3 regions of the Streptomyces sp. NPDC054866 genome follow, and region 2 is predicted to be linked to each of the others. Evidence: riboswitches for the same ligand, from Rfam matches in the RefSeq annotation. Region 2 holds a riboswitch; each other region holds the start of a gene.
What was found. Region 2 has a riboswitch for cyclic di-AMP ahead of ACWGI2_RS07040 (C40 family peptidase). Riboswitches for the same ligand answer to the same signal wherever they lie in the genome.
Positions count from the first base shown of each region.

Region 1 (3,264 bases), 1.5 Mb from region 2:
ACCGAGGAGACGGTCACGGCCATCGACTCGGCGGCGGTGCGCACCTTCTACGAGAAGCACGTGCGCCCCGCCACGGCGACCGCGGTCGTCGTGGGCGACCTGACCGGCATCGACCTGGACGCCGTCCTCGCCGACACCATCGGCGCCTGGACGGGCGGCACCGCCGAGCCGCGTCCGGTGCCCCCGGTGATCGCGGACGACACAGGCCGTGTCGTCATCGTGGACCGCCCTGGCGCCGTCCAGACGCAGTTGCTCATCGGCCGCGTGGGACCGGACCGGCACGACCGCGTCTGGCCCGCGCAGGTGCTCGGCACGTACTGCCTGGGCGGCACCCTCACCTCACGCCTGGACCGCGTCCTGCGCGAGGAGAAGGGATACACCTACGGCGTACGGGCGTTCGCCCAGGTCCTGCGTTCCGCCGCACCTTCTTCCCCGGAGGGGGCTACGGGAGCCGCGATGCTCGCCATCAGCGGCTCCGTGGACACCGAGTCCACGGGCCCGGCCCTCGACGACCTGTGGAAGGTCCTGCGCACCCTCGCGGCCGACGGCCTGACGGACGCCGAGCGCGATGTGGCTGTCCAGAACCTGGTGGGTGTGGCCCCGCTCAAGTACGAGATGGCGGCGTCCGTCGCGGCCACTCTCGCCGACCAGGTCGAGCAGCACCTGCCGGACGACTTCCAGGCCCAGCTGTACCGCCAGTTGGCCGCCACCGGAACCGTGGAGGCCACAGCCGCCGTGGTGAGCGCCTTCCCCGAGGACCGTCTCGTCACGGTGCTCGTCGGTGACGCCGCGCAGATCGAGGAGCCCGTCAGGGCGCTCGGCATCGGTGAAGTGAGTGTGGTCACGGGGTGAGCGCGGGGTGACTGCGAGCTGAGTGACAGTCAGGACATATCGGGACCCCAGTGGCGAGAAAATGCCACTGGGGTCCTCATATGTCCGAATTGCTATGGAGGTTACGTGTCTGACCTGTGGCGTGCGCTACAAAAGCTCTGATCCGTTTGTCGTTTGAAAGACGCCCCGCTTAGCGTCTGGTCCGGCTGTTCGTCATGCAGTACGCCGCACCCGCGGCACCGGACGGTCATCGCCGAGTCCCCGTACGGCGCGAGCCAGGGGAGCCGGGGACCCACATGTCCCCTTGGGGTGAATCGGGAACCTCGCCGTGAGGTGAGGGACTCGTAGGAGACCTTCCTGCTCCGAACCCGTCAGCTAACCCGGTAGGCGAGAAGGAAGGAAAGGATCAGCCGCTTCATGGCGTTCACCCGTGCCACCGGGAAGCACCGTCGCCCGAGCCGCCTCACGCGTACGACCGCGAACGTGGCGGGCGTCGCCGCCCTCACCACCACTGGTGTCATCGGAGGCCTGGCCGCTCCGGCGCTCGCCGCCGACGACGCGGCCCTTGAGCACACCGGCCTGACCCAGGCGATCTCCGTGGGCGACTCGCTCGCCCAGAGCATCGACGCGCAGGCCGCTGCCCAGCAGCAGGCCGCCGACGACGCCGCAGCCGCCAAGAAGGCCGAAGAGGCCGCCAAGAAGAAGGCCGCGGAGGCGAAGCGCAAGGCCGAGGCCGAGGCGAAGGCCAAGGCCAAGAAGGAGCGCGAGGCCAAGGAGCGTGCCGCTCGCGAGGCCGAGCGCAAGCGCCTCAACAGCTACGTGTCGCCGATCACCGGTTCGTCCATCTCCACGGGCTACCAGACCGGCGGCGCCATGTGGTCCTCCGGCAGCCACACCGGCGTCGACTTCCACGCCGCGTCCGGCACCTCGGTCCACGCGGTCGGCTCCGGTACCGTCGTCGAGGCCGGCTGGGGCGGCGCCTACGGCAACAACGTGGTCATCAAGATGAACGACGGCACGTACACCCAGTACGGCCACATGTCGTCCCTCGGTGTCACGGTCGGCCAGGCGGTCACCCCGGGCCAGCAGATAGGCCTCTCCGGCTCCACCGGCAACTCCAGCGGCCCGCACCTCCACTTCGAGGCCCGCACCGGCGCGGACTACGGCACGGACATCGACCCGGTCGCCTACCTCCGCTCGCACGGCGTCAACGTCTGATCCACGCCGATCCCGGGCGGTCGCGTGATCCACGCCGATCCAGGCGGACGCGCGAAGCGCACTGATTCAACGAAAGCCCCGGCTCGTCGAGAGCCGGGGCTTTCGCCGTTCCCGTATCTCCTTTGGCTAAAAGTATCCCTGGATTTCGGTCGACCGTCGGAAATTCAGCCGTTCTGCAATAGAGTCGCTGAACAGGCGTCGATCGACCGCGTTTCGCGGGGATTAAGGCGGAGGTCAGTCATGCGCATTCCCGCGCACTCGGTATGCACGGCCATCCGGGACGACATCGTCTCCGGTGTCTACGAACGGGGTGGCCGGCTCACCGAGGAACTGCTGGCGCGCCGCTATGGAGTCTCCCGCGTCCCCGTGCGCGAGGCCCTGCGCACCCTGGAGGCCGAGGGGTTCGTCGTCACGCGCAGGCACGCGGGCGCGTGCGTCGCGGAGCCCACCGAACAGGAGGCGGCCGACCTCCTGGAGATACGCGCGCTCCTGGAGCCGCTGGGCGCGGCCCGCGCCGCACAGCGCCGCACGGAGGCGCACCTGAAGGTCCTGCGCGGCCTCGTCAGGCTCGGCCAGGAGCGGTCGAGGCGCGGTCAGAGCGAGGATCTGCGCTCCCTGGGCGGCTGGTTCCACGAGACGCTCGCCCAGGCGTCCGGCAGCCAGGGCCTCACGGCACTGCTCACGCAGCTCCGGCACAAGATCGCCTGGATGTACGTGGTCGAGACGTCGGCCGCCCCCGCGGAGGCCTGGGCCGAGCACGCCGCGATCGTCGACGCCGTCGCTCGCGGGGACGCGGAAAGGGCCAGGTCGCTCACCGCCGCCCACACGGAACGGACGACGTCCGCGCACCGGCTGCGCTTCGGGCGCAATCTCTCGGCTGTGAGGGGTTCGCAACATTCCGTAAACACGGCGGGTCTGCGCCTTTAACAGAAGCGCCGTATACAAAGAAGTGCTATTCGACAGGGTATTCCGTCGGGGCATTATTTCCGCTGCCCGAAGCAGAAAAAAACACCGAAGGGCCCGCCCCTATTTCGGGCGGGCCCTTCGGTGTATGAGTATCAGTCTTTACTAGACGGTCTCGGGGAGTTCCTCGAGGCCGTCCGCGACCAGCTTCGCCAGACGGTCGAGAGCGGCGTCCGCGCCCTCGGCGTCGGAGGCGAGGGTGATCTCCTCGCCGCCCTGCGCGCCCAGACCGAGCACCGCGAGCATGGAGGC
Region 1 is NZ_JBSGZA010000001.1:120,295-123,558, forward strand. Features, by position in the region: gene ACWGI2_RS00480 (M16 family metallopeptidase) at 1-852, shown strand, start outside; cyclic di-AMP (ydaO/yuaA leader) riboswitch at 1,073-1,236, shown strand; gene ACWGI2_RS00485 (M23 family metallopeptidase) at 1,249-2,049, shown strand; gene ACWGI2_RS00490 (GntR family transcriptional regulator) at 2,290-2,976, shown strand; gene ACWGI2_RS00495 (HPr family phosphocarrier protein) at 3,118-3,264, opposite strand, start outside.
Region 1: linked by a shared signal. The riboswitch ahead of ACWGI2_RS00485 (M23 family metallopeptidase) and the one ahead of ACWGI2_RS07040 (C40 family peptidase) in region 2 are both predicted to bind cyclic di-AMP.

Region 2 (3,264 bases):
ATGGCGCAGTTCATGCACCTCGAACATCTGGCGCCCGACCGCGACATCGCGCTCTACATCAACTCCCCCGGCGGCTCGTTCAGCGCGATGACCGCGATCTACGACACCATCCAGTTCGTCACCTGCGACGTGGAGACGACGTGCCTCGGGCAGGCCGCGTCGTCGGCCGCCGTCCTGCTGGCCGCGGGCACCCCCGGCAAGCGGTTCGCGCTGCCCGGCGCCCGGGTGCTGATCCACCAGCCCTCGCTCGCCGAGCCGGTCCACGGCCAGACCTCCGACCTGGCGATCCAGGCCGACGAACTCCTGCGCACCCGCGCTCAGCTGGAGAAGCTGCTCGTCCAACACACGGGCCGGAGCGCGGAACGCGTCGCGGCCGACATCGAGCGGGACAAGATCCTCACCGCATCCGAGGCGGTTGACTACGGCCTGGTGGACCGGATCATCGCGAGCCGCAAGTCGTCCCTCCGCACACCGGACGCGGGGTGAACCGCCGATGCTGCCACCCGAGCTCCCTCCGCTGCCCGCACTCACCCGCGCCGAGGGCGAGTTGATCGACCGCTACCTCGAAGTGGTCGACCTGGTGGGCCGGATCAACCCCGCCCGCGCCTCGGACACCTACGGCGGACTGCGCGCCGCCCAGGCCCTCGTCGGCAGGGCGACCGCCCTGCGGGACGCCCTGACGCTCATGCATCAACGGGGCGAGAGCGCCGTGCACGCGCCGACACTGGCCAGGGCGCTGCGGGCCCTCGACGGAGAACGGCGGTCGGGGCGGGTCACCGTGCCGCCTCCGGCGCCGTCCTGAGCGCCCGTCACCTCCTCGCCCGAAGTCCGGGGTGTCCGGGGCCGATCTCAAACGAACCAAACGGGCTACCTCGTTCGGCGTAGACATTCGTCGTTATTCGGGCCGTCTTCAGTTGCGTCAGATGTGTACGCGGGGGCCGGAATTCCTCGTTCCGGTGCTGGTCGAACGATCGTCTGGTGCCATGTCCGGATCCCGAATCCGACCTTGTCCACCCGAACGGTTCAGCCGTGAGGAGCCTCACAAAACGCCGTTTCGGCTCGGAATTCTTGCCCTTGACGGGTCAAGATCCCTTCCGACGACAAGCCCCCGCCACAGCGGCGGGGCGGTCCGGGCGGACGCCGAGTCCTGCCGCCACCCGGATGACCGGTCGACATTGGTGCTTTGGCAGGAGTGGAGGACCCAGGCATGACGGGTCGGTCCGGAAAGTCCGGACGACGGCCCTTGGGGTGAAGCCGCACACCGCGGCCGGGCAACTTTGTCAGCCCGAATCCGACAGGTCATCCTTCACAGGCGGTTGACGAAGGGTTGCGCATGACCGCGCTGAATCATGTTCCGTCGCTGCTCACCAGGGCCGGTTCCGTATCGGCCCTCACGCTCGCCGTCGTAGGCGGCACCCTCGTGGCCCCGGGGCTCACGTCGGAGGCAGAGGCCGCGACTCACGGGACGAAGGCGCTCAAGATCGCCGCCTCCAAGAAGGGTTCGCCGTACCGCTACGGAGCGACGGGGCCCAACCGGTTCGACTGCTCGGGCCTCACCCAGTACTCGTTCAAGCGCGCGGGCAAGAAACTGCCACGCACCGCCGGACAGCAGTACAACAAGACCCGCCACGTCTCCGCGTCCAACCGCGCACGGGGCGACCTGGTCTTCTTCCACTCGGGCCGGAACGTCTACCACGTAGGCATCTACGCGGGGAAGGGCCGGATCTGGCACGCCCCCAAGTCGAACACCGTGGTGCGACTCGAGAAGATCTGGACGAAGAGCGTCTCGTACGGCCGGGTGCGCTGATGGCCCGTCACTGATCGCCGGTCGCTGACCTGTCGGAGGGCGGTGGCGGTGGCCTCACGGCCGCTGCCGCCGCTCGGCCACCGCTCAGCCACCGCTCGGTCTGCGCTCTGATCGGCGCGCCCGCCAGGCGTGGAGCGCGTCGACGCGGATACTCGTGCGCCATGGCCGAAAACAACAGTTCTTCCACTGCGGGTGAACCGCCGCGCAACGAAACGCGCTTCGAACGTGCCGATCGCAACTTCTCGGAGATCCTCCAGGAACTGCGGGTCACGCAGGCCGGGGTGCAGATCCTCTTCGCGTTCCTGCTGACGCTCGCCTTCACCGAGCGCTTCCCCTCGCTCGACACGATGCAGCGCGCCACCTACGTGACCACGCTGCTGCTCGCCGTCCTCTCCGCGGCGTTGTTCACCGCTCCGGCCGCCGTGCACAGGTCGCTGTTCGGGCAGCACGCCAAGCCGCTGATCGTGCGGGTGTCGTCCCGCCTCGCCGGTATCGGTCTGGGGGTCCTGGTGTTCGCGGTCTCCGGCGCCGTACTCCTGGTCGTCGACGTGGCGGTGGGCAGGACCGGCGGGATCATCGCGAGCGCGGGCACGCTGGTGGTGTGCGCGGGCCTGTGGGGCCTGCTCCCCCTCCTGGTGCGTGGCGCGGCGGACAAGAACGAGGGCCGGGGCGACGACGGCAAGGCATCGGGCACGTCGCACGACATCAGGCCACCAGGGCCTCGGTGAGGAGCACCAGGCCGAGCACGCTGAGCGCGACGCCCGTGCCGCCCTCGATGGCGCGGGCCGTACGCGGCCTGCGCAGCCACCGCCCGAGCCGGTCGACCAGGAGCGCGACGACCGGGAACCACACCAGGGCGAGGGCCACGATGATGGACGCGAGCAGCAGTGTCCTCGGCATCGCGGGGCTGCCCGCGGGGACGAACTGGGGCAGCACGCTGAGGAAGGTGATGGGCGCCTTGGGGTTGAGGGCGTTGGTGAAGAACCCCTGCCGCAGGCTCCCCCCGACCGCCACCTGCTCCGCACCCTCCTGAGTGCCGAAGCTCTCCAGCGGCCGCGCCGCCGACCGCAGCGCGCGGTACCCGAGGTAGAGGACGTAGGCCCCGCCCGCGGCCTGCAACGCCCGGAAGAGCGTGGGAACCGCCGCGAGGACCGCCGCGACCCCGGCCACCGCGAGCGCCGTGTGCACCAGGAGCCCGCCCGCCACACCGATCGCGCAGGTGACCCCGGCGCGGCGGGAGGCGAGGGCGTTGCGCACCACGACGGCGAAGTCGGCGCCCGGCATGGCGACCATGCCCGCGGCGACTCCGGTGAAGGCGACCAGTTGTGCGTCCATGGCCTCAAGGCTGCCGTTCTTCTGCCTTCAGCAGGTATGTGGAATATCCTGGGTCTGCCTTAAGCAGGCCTTTAGCCCCACGCCGACGGGCCGCCGCACCGCCCGCCGGCTCCTGCACCGGG
Region 2 is NZ_JBSGZA010000001.1:1,643,034-1,646,297, reverse strand. Features, by position in the region: gene ACWGI2_RS07050 (ATP-dependent Clp protease proteolytic subunit) at 1-486, shown strand, start outside; gene ACWGI2_RS07045 (hypothetical protein) at 494-802, shown strand; cyclic di-AMP (ydaO/yuaA leader) riboswitch at 1,170-1,330, shown strand; gene ACWGI2_RS07040 (C40 family peptidase) at 1,334-1,807, shown strand; gene ACWGI2_RS07035 (DUF6328 family protein) at 1,969-2,535, shown strand; gene ACWGI2_RS07030 (LysE family translocator) at 2,513-3,142, opposite strand.

Region 3 (3,264 bases), on a different contig from region 2:
GGCCGGGCGGGCTGGTCGCCGCGTACGTGTGGGACTACGCCGAAGGCATGGCGTTCCTGCGTCACTTCTGGCGAGCCGCGGTCGCGCTGGACCCGTCGGCCGCCGAGTTGGACGAAAGCCGGCGATTCCCGCTGTGCAGCCCGGACCGCCTCCGATCGCTGTGGACGGACGCTGGACTCGTCGACGTGGCTGTCGCCCCGGTGGAAGTGGCCACCGTTTTCGCCGAATTCCCTGACCTGTGGGAGCCATTCCTGGCCGGACAAGGCCCCGCCCCTGGCTACGTGACCGCCCTCGCACCATCCGCCCGAGAACATTTGCGTGACGCACTTCGCGAGACCGTGCCTACGCGGCCGGACGGTTCGATCGTGCTAGCCGCCCGCGCATGGGCGGTCCGGGGAAGGCCGGTCCGCGCCAGCGCCTGAGAGCGCCGGCGCGTGTCCAGGAGCGGGCGAAGAGCCGGGATTCTCGAAATGCAGATCGCGTAGGGCACACAACAGGTCGCCCCCATACGGGGACTCAGCAACTCCAACTGCCGCCCCTCGTCGACAATGATTTCCCCATTTCGGCTCTAGATGCCGGGAGTTGCTCGATCTGGCGAGTGAGGCCGTGCGCAGACACCTCGGTGACGTCGGCCGGGCCCCAGCCGGAGCAGCTCCGCGCAGGCCACCATCCTCCACCAATTAGGCAAGATGTCCCCTTTGGCCAGAAAAGCGAACCTCACCCCATGTCCGTCTTGTCCATGAGGAGCGCTTTTGTGCAGCATTAGTAATGTATATAAAGCTGTGTCTGCATTGCGGGACACTCGTGCGAAATGGACGATCCGACGCGCCAGTAGGTTGCCTCCAGACCGCATCCAATTCAGTGGAATAGGTCACACCAACAGCTCGCGTCCCCCGGGGCGCCGCTGAGCGCACTTCCGTTCTGCGTAAAGAAAGTTGGGGCTATTTGATCAAAGAGGGCCAGCGGTTCTGACCGCCAAGGACTGGCCTCGCGCATTCCCTATTCGAATTCCGCTCTTGTTCCCTCCGGGCTTTCTCGCTTAACGTCACCGTCAATCCGGATGGAACGCCGAATCCTGCCGCTGTCCGGAAACCCTTCCCATCACTCACTTTCGCTCGGCAGGAGCGGGGGACCCAGGTAAGCCGCCGATCCGGATTCCGGAACGGCTCGGGGTGAAGTCGCATGCGCAGTGCGACCGGACATCTCCCGTCCGAACCCGACAGCTCACCTCGTAGGCGACGGAGAGGAATTCGTCATGCCTGCAAAGGGAAAGCACCGCCGTCCCAAGTCCAGCTCGCTCACCCGCGGCATCGCCGCCGCAGGCACGGGCGGGGCCGTGCTCGTGCTCCCGGTCCTCGGCGCGACCGCCGCCAGCGCCGCGCAGGCAGCCCCGGCCGCCAAGCCCGCCGCCGCCCCGAAGACCTACGTCGTCGCCGCGGGCGACACCCTCTCCAAGATCGTCCGCGAGCACTCGCTGAGCGGCGGCTGGAAGAAGCTGTACGAGGACAACCGCGACGCCCTCGGTGGTGACCCGGCACTGATCCACCCCGGCATCAAGCTCACCCTCGGCGAGAGGGCCGCCGCCGAGCGAGCGGACCGCTCCGAGCGCAAGGACGCCGCCGCTGCCAAGCCCGCCTCTGCCCCGGCGAAGAAGTCGTACACCAACGACCTCGACGGCTGGATCAAGGAATCGCTCGACATCATGGCCCAGCGCGGCATCCCCGGCTCCTACGAGGGCATCCACCGCAACATCATGCGCGAGTCCTCCGGCAACCCGCTGGCCATCAACAACTGGGACTCCAACGCCGTGGCCGGAACCCCCTCCAAGGGACTCCTTCAGGTCATCGCCCCCACATTCAACGCCTACCACGTGCCCGGCACCTCGCTGGACAGCTACGACCCGGTCGCCAACATCACTGCCGCCTGCAACTACGCGGCCGACCGGTACGGCTCGATCGACAACGTGAACGGCCCGTACTAGACCAGACCGCACCCCCCGTCTCGTCATCCCCTCTGAGCCCCGGCGCGCCAGACGCCCGGGGCTCAGGCCTGTCTACGGAGGCGGGCGGCCTAGCTCCGCGAGTCCTGCTTCCAGTCCTCTACGAGGAGCCCGAGCAGCACCTCGTCCATGAACTCACCCATCACCCAGGCCGAGGAGCGCAGCACCCCCTCGCGGACGAAGCCGTTGCGCTCGGCGGAGCGCAGCATCGCGGCGTTGTCCGCCAGCGTCTCGATCTGCAGCCGCTGCAGGCCACGTACGACGAAACCGTAGTGGCACAGCACCGCGACGACGTCCGTGCCGTAGCCCTTTCCGCGGGCGGACAGCAGCAGTCCGAGCCCGATGTGCGCGGACCGGTTGTGGTTGTCGATGCTCCACAGCGCCGCGGTGCCGACCAGCGTGCCGCCGTCCAGTTCCACCACGGAGAACGGGACGTGCCCCTGCTCGTCGTCGTCGACCACCAGCCGCGAGTCCTTCGAGCCGGGCGTGATCGGCCGCCACGGCCGGCCTTCGGACCGCGAGGCGTTGACCACGTCGTCGTAGAGCTCGGTCCGCAGGATCGGGATGTCGTCCTCGTGCCGGGCCCTGAGCCCGACCTTGCTGCCCTTTAGCATGCAGGCTTCCTATCCGAGACGGCTGACCGGCGGCAACCCCATATGCGTTCGTCCCGGTTGCGCGGTGGGCACTCACGCACCCTTCGTGCCGTACCAGCGCCACTCGGTGAGTCGTGGGCGATGAGGAAGGGCGGTGCGTCCCGTCGCCCACAGCAGGATCTGCCAGACGTCGAAGTCAATGGCGACGTGGGGAAAGAGCCTCCGCAGGACCCGTTCGCACAGCCCCCTCGGCGGCGACCACTCCAGATTCAGCCCCTGAGTGATGTCATGGGTGTGCACAAGGGTCTCAACGACGGCCATGGCGGCAAAGCCCTCTGGATCAGAGGGCCCAAAGACGTGGTGAGCGACGGTAGTTGAAGGTGCCGTGCGCAGCACGGACGCGAGCAGGCCTCCACACGCCTCCAGGATGGTCAGGAGCCCCTCGGGGCCCGAGGCCCGATCAACGAAGATGACGTTCTCCGGCCCACCGCTTCGGTCACTGCTCGTCCGGAACGGCAACCCTGTCGACGTCGGCGGCTCGGCGAGCCCGAACCTCGCGGCGTAGGTGAACAGATCGTCGGCCAGATGCTCGAGCGTCTCCCAGCACGTCCACTCGAGCGTTCCCGCCTTGGCCTCCCAGGCGGCGGGATCTGCGTCCCTCAGGGTGTCGAT
Region 3 is NZ_JBSGZA010000008.1:264,198-267,461, reverse strand. Features, by position in the region: gene ACWGI2_RS34300 (class I SAM-dependent methyltransferase) at 1-422, shown strand, start outside; cyclic di-AMP (ydaO/yuaA leader) riboswitch at 1,097-1,253, shown strand; gene ACWGI2_RS34295 (LysM peptidoglycan-binding domain-containing protein) at 1,256-1,981, shown strand; gene ACWGI2_RS34290 (GNAT family N-acetyltransferase) at 2,071-2,613, opposite strand; gene ACWGI2_RS34285 (maleylpyruvate isomerase N-terminal domain-containing protein) at 2,686-3,264, opposite strand, start outside.
Region 3: linked by a shared signal. The riboswitch ahead of ACWGI2_RS34295 (LysM peptidoglycan-binding domain-containing protein) and the one ahead of ACWGI2_RS07040 (C40 family peptidase) in region 2 are both predicted to bind cyclic di-AMP.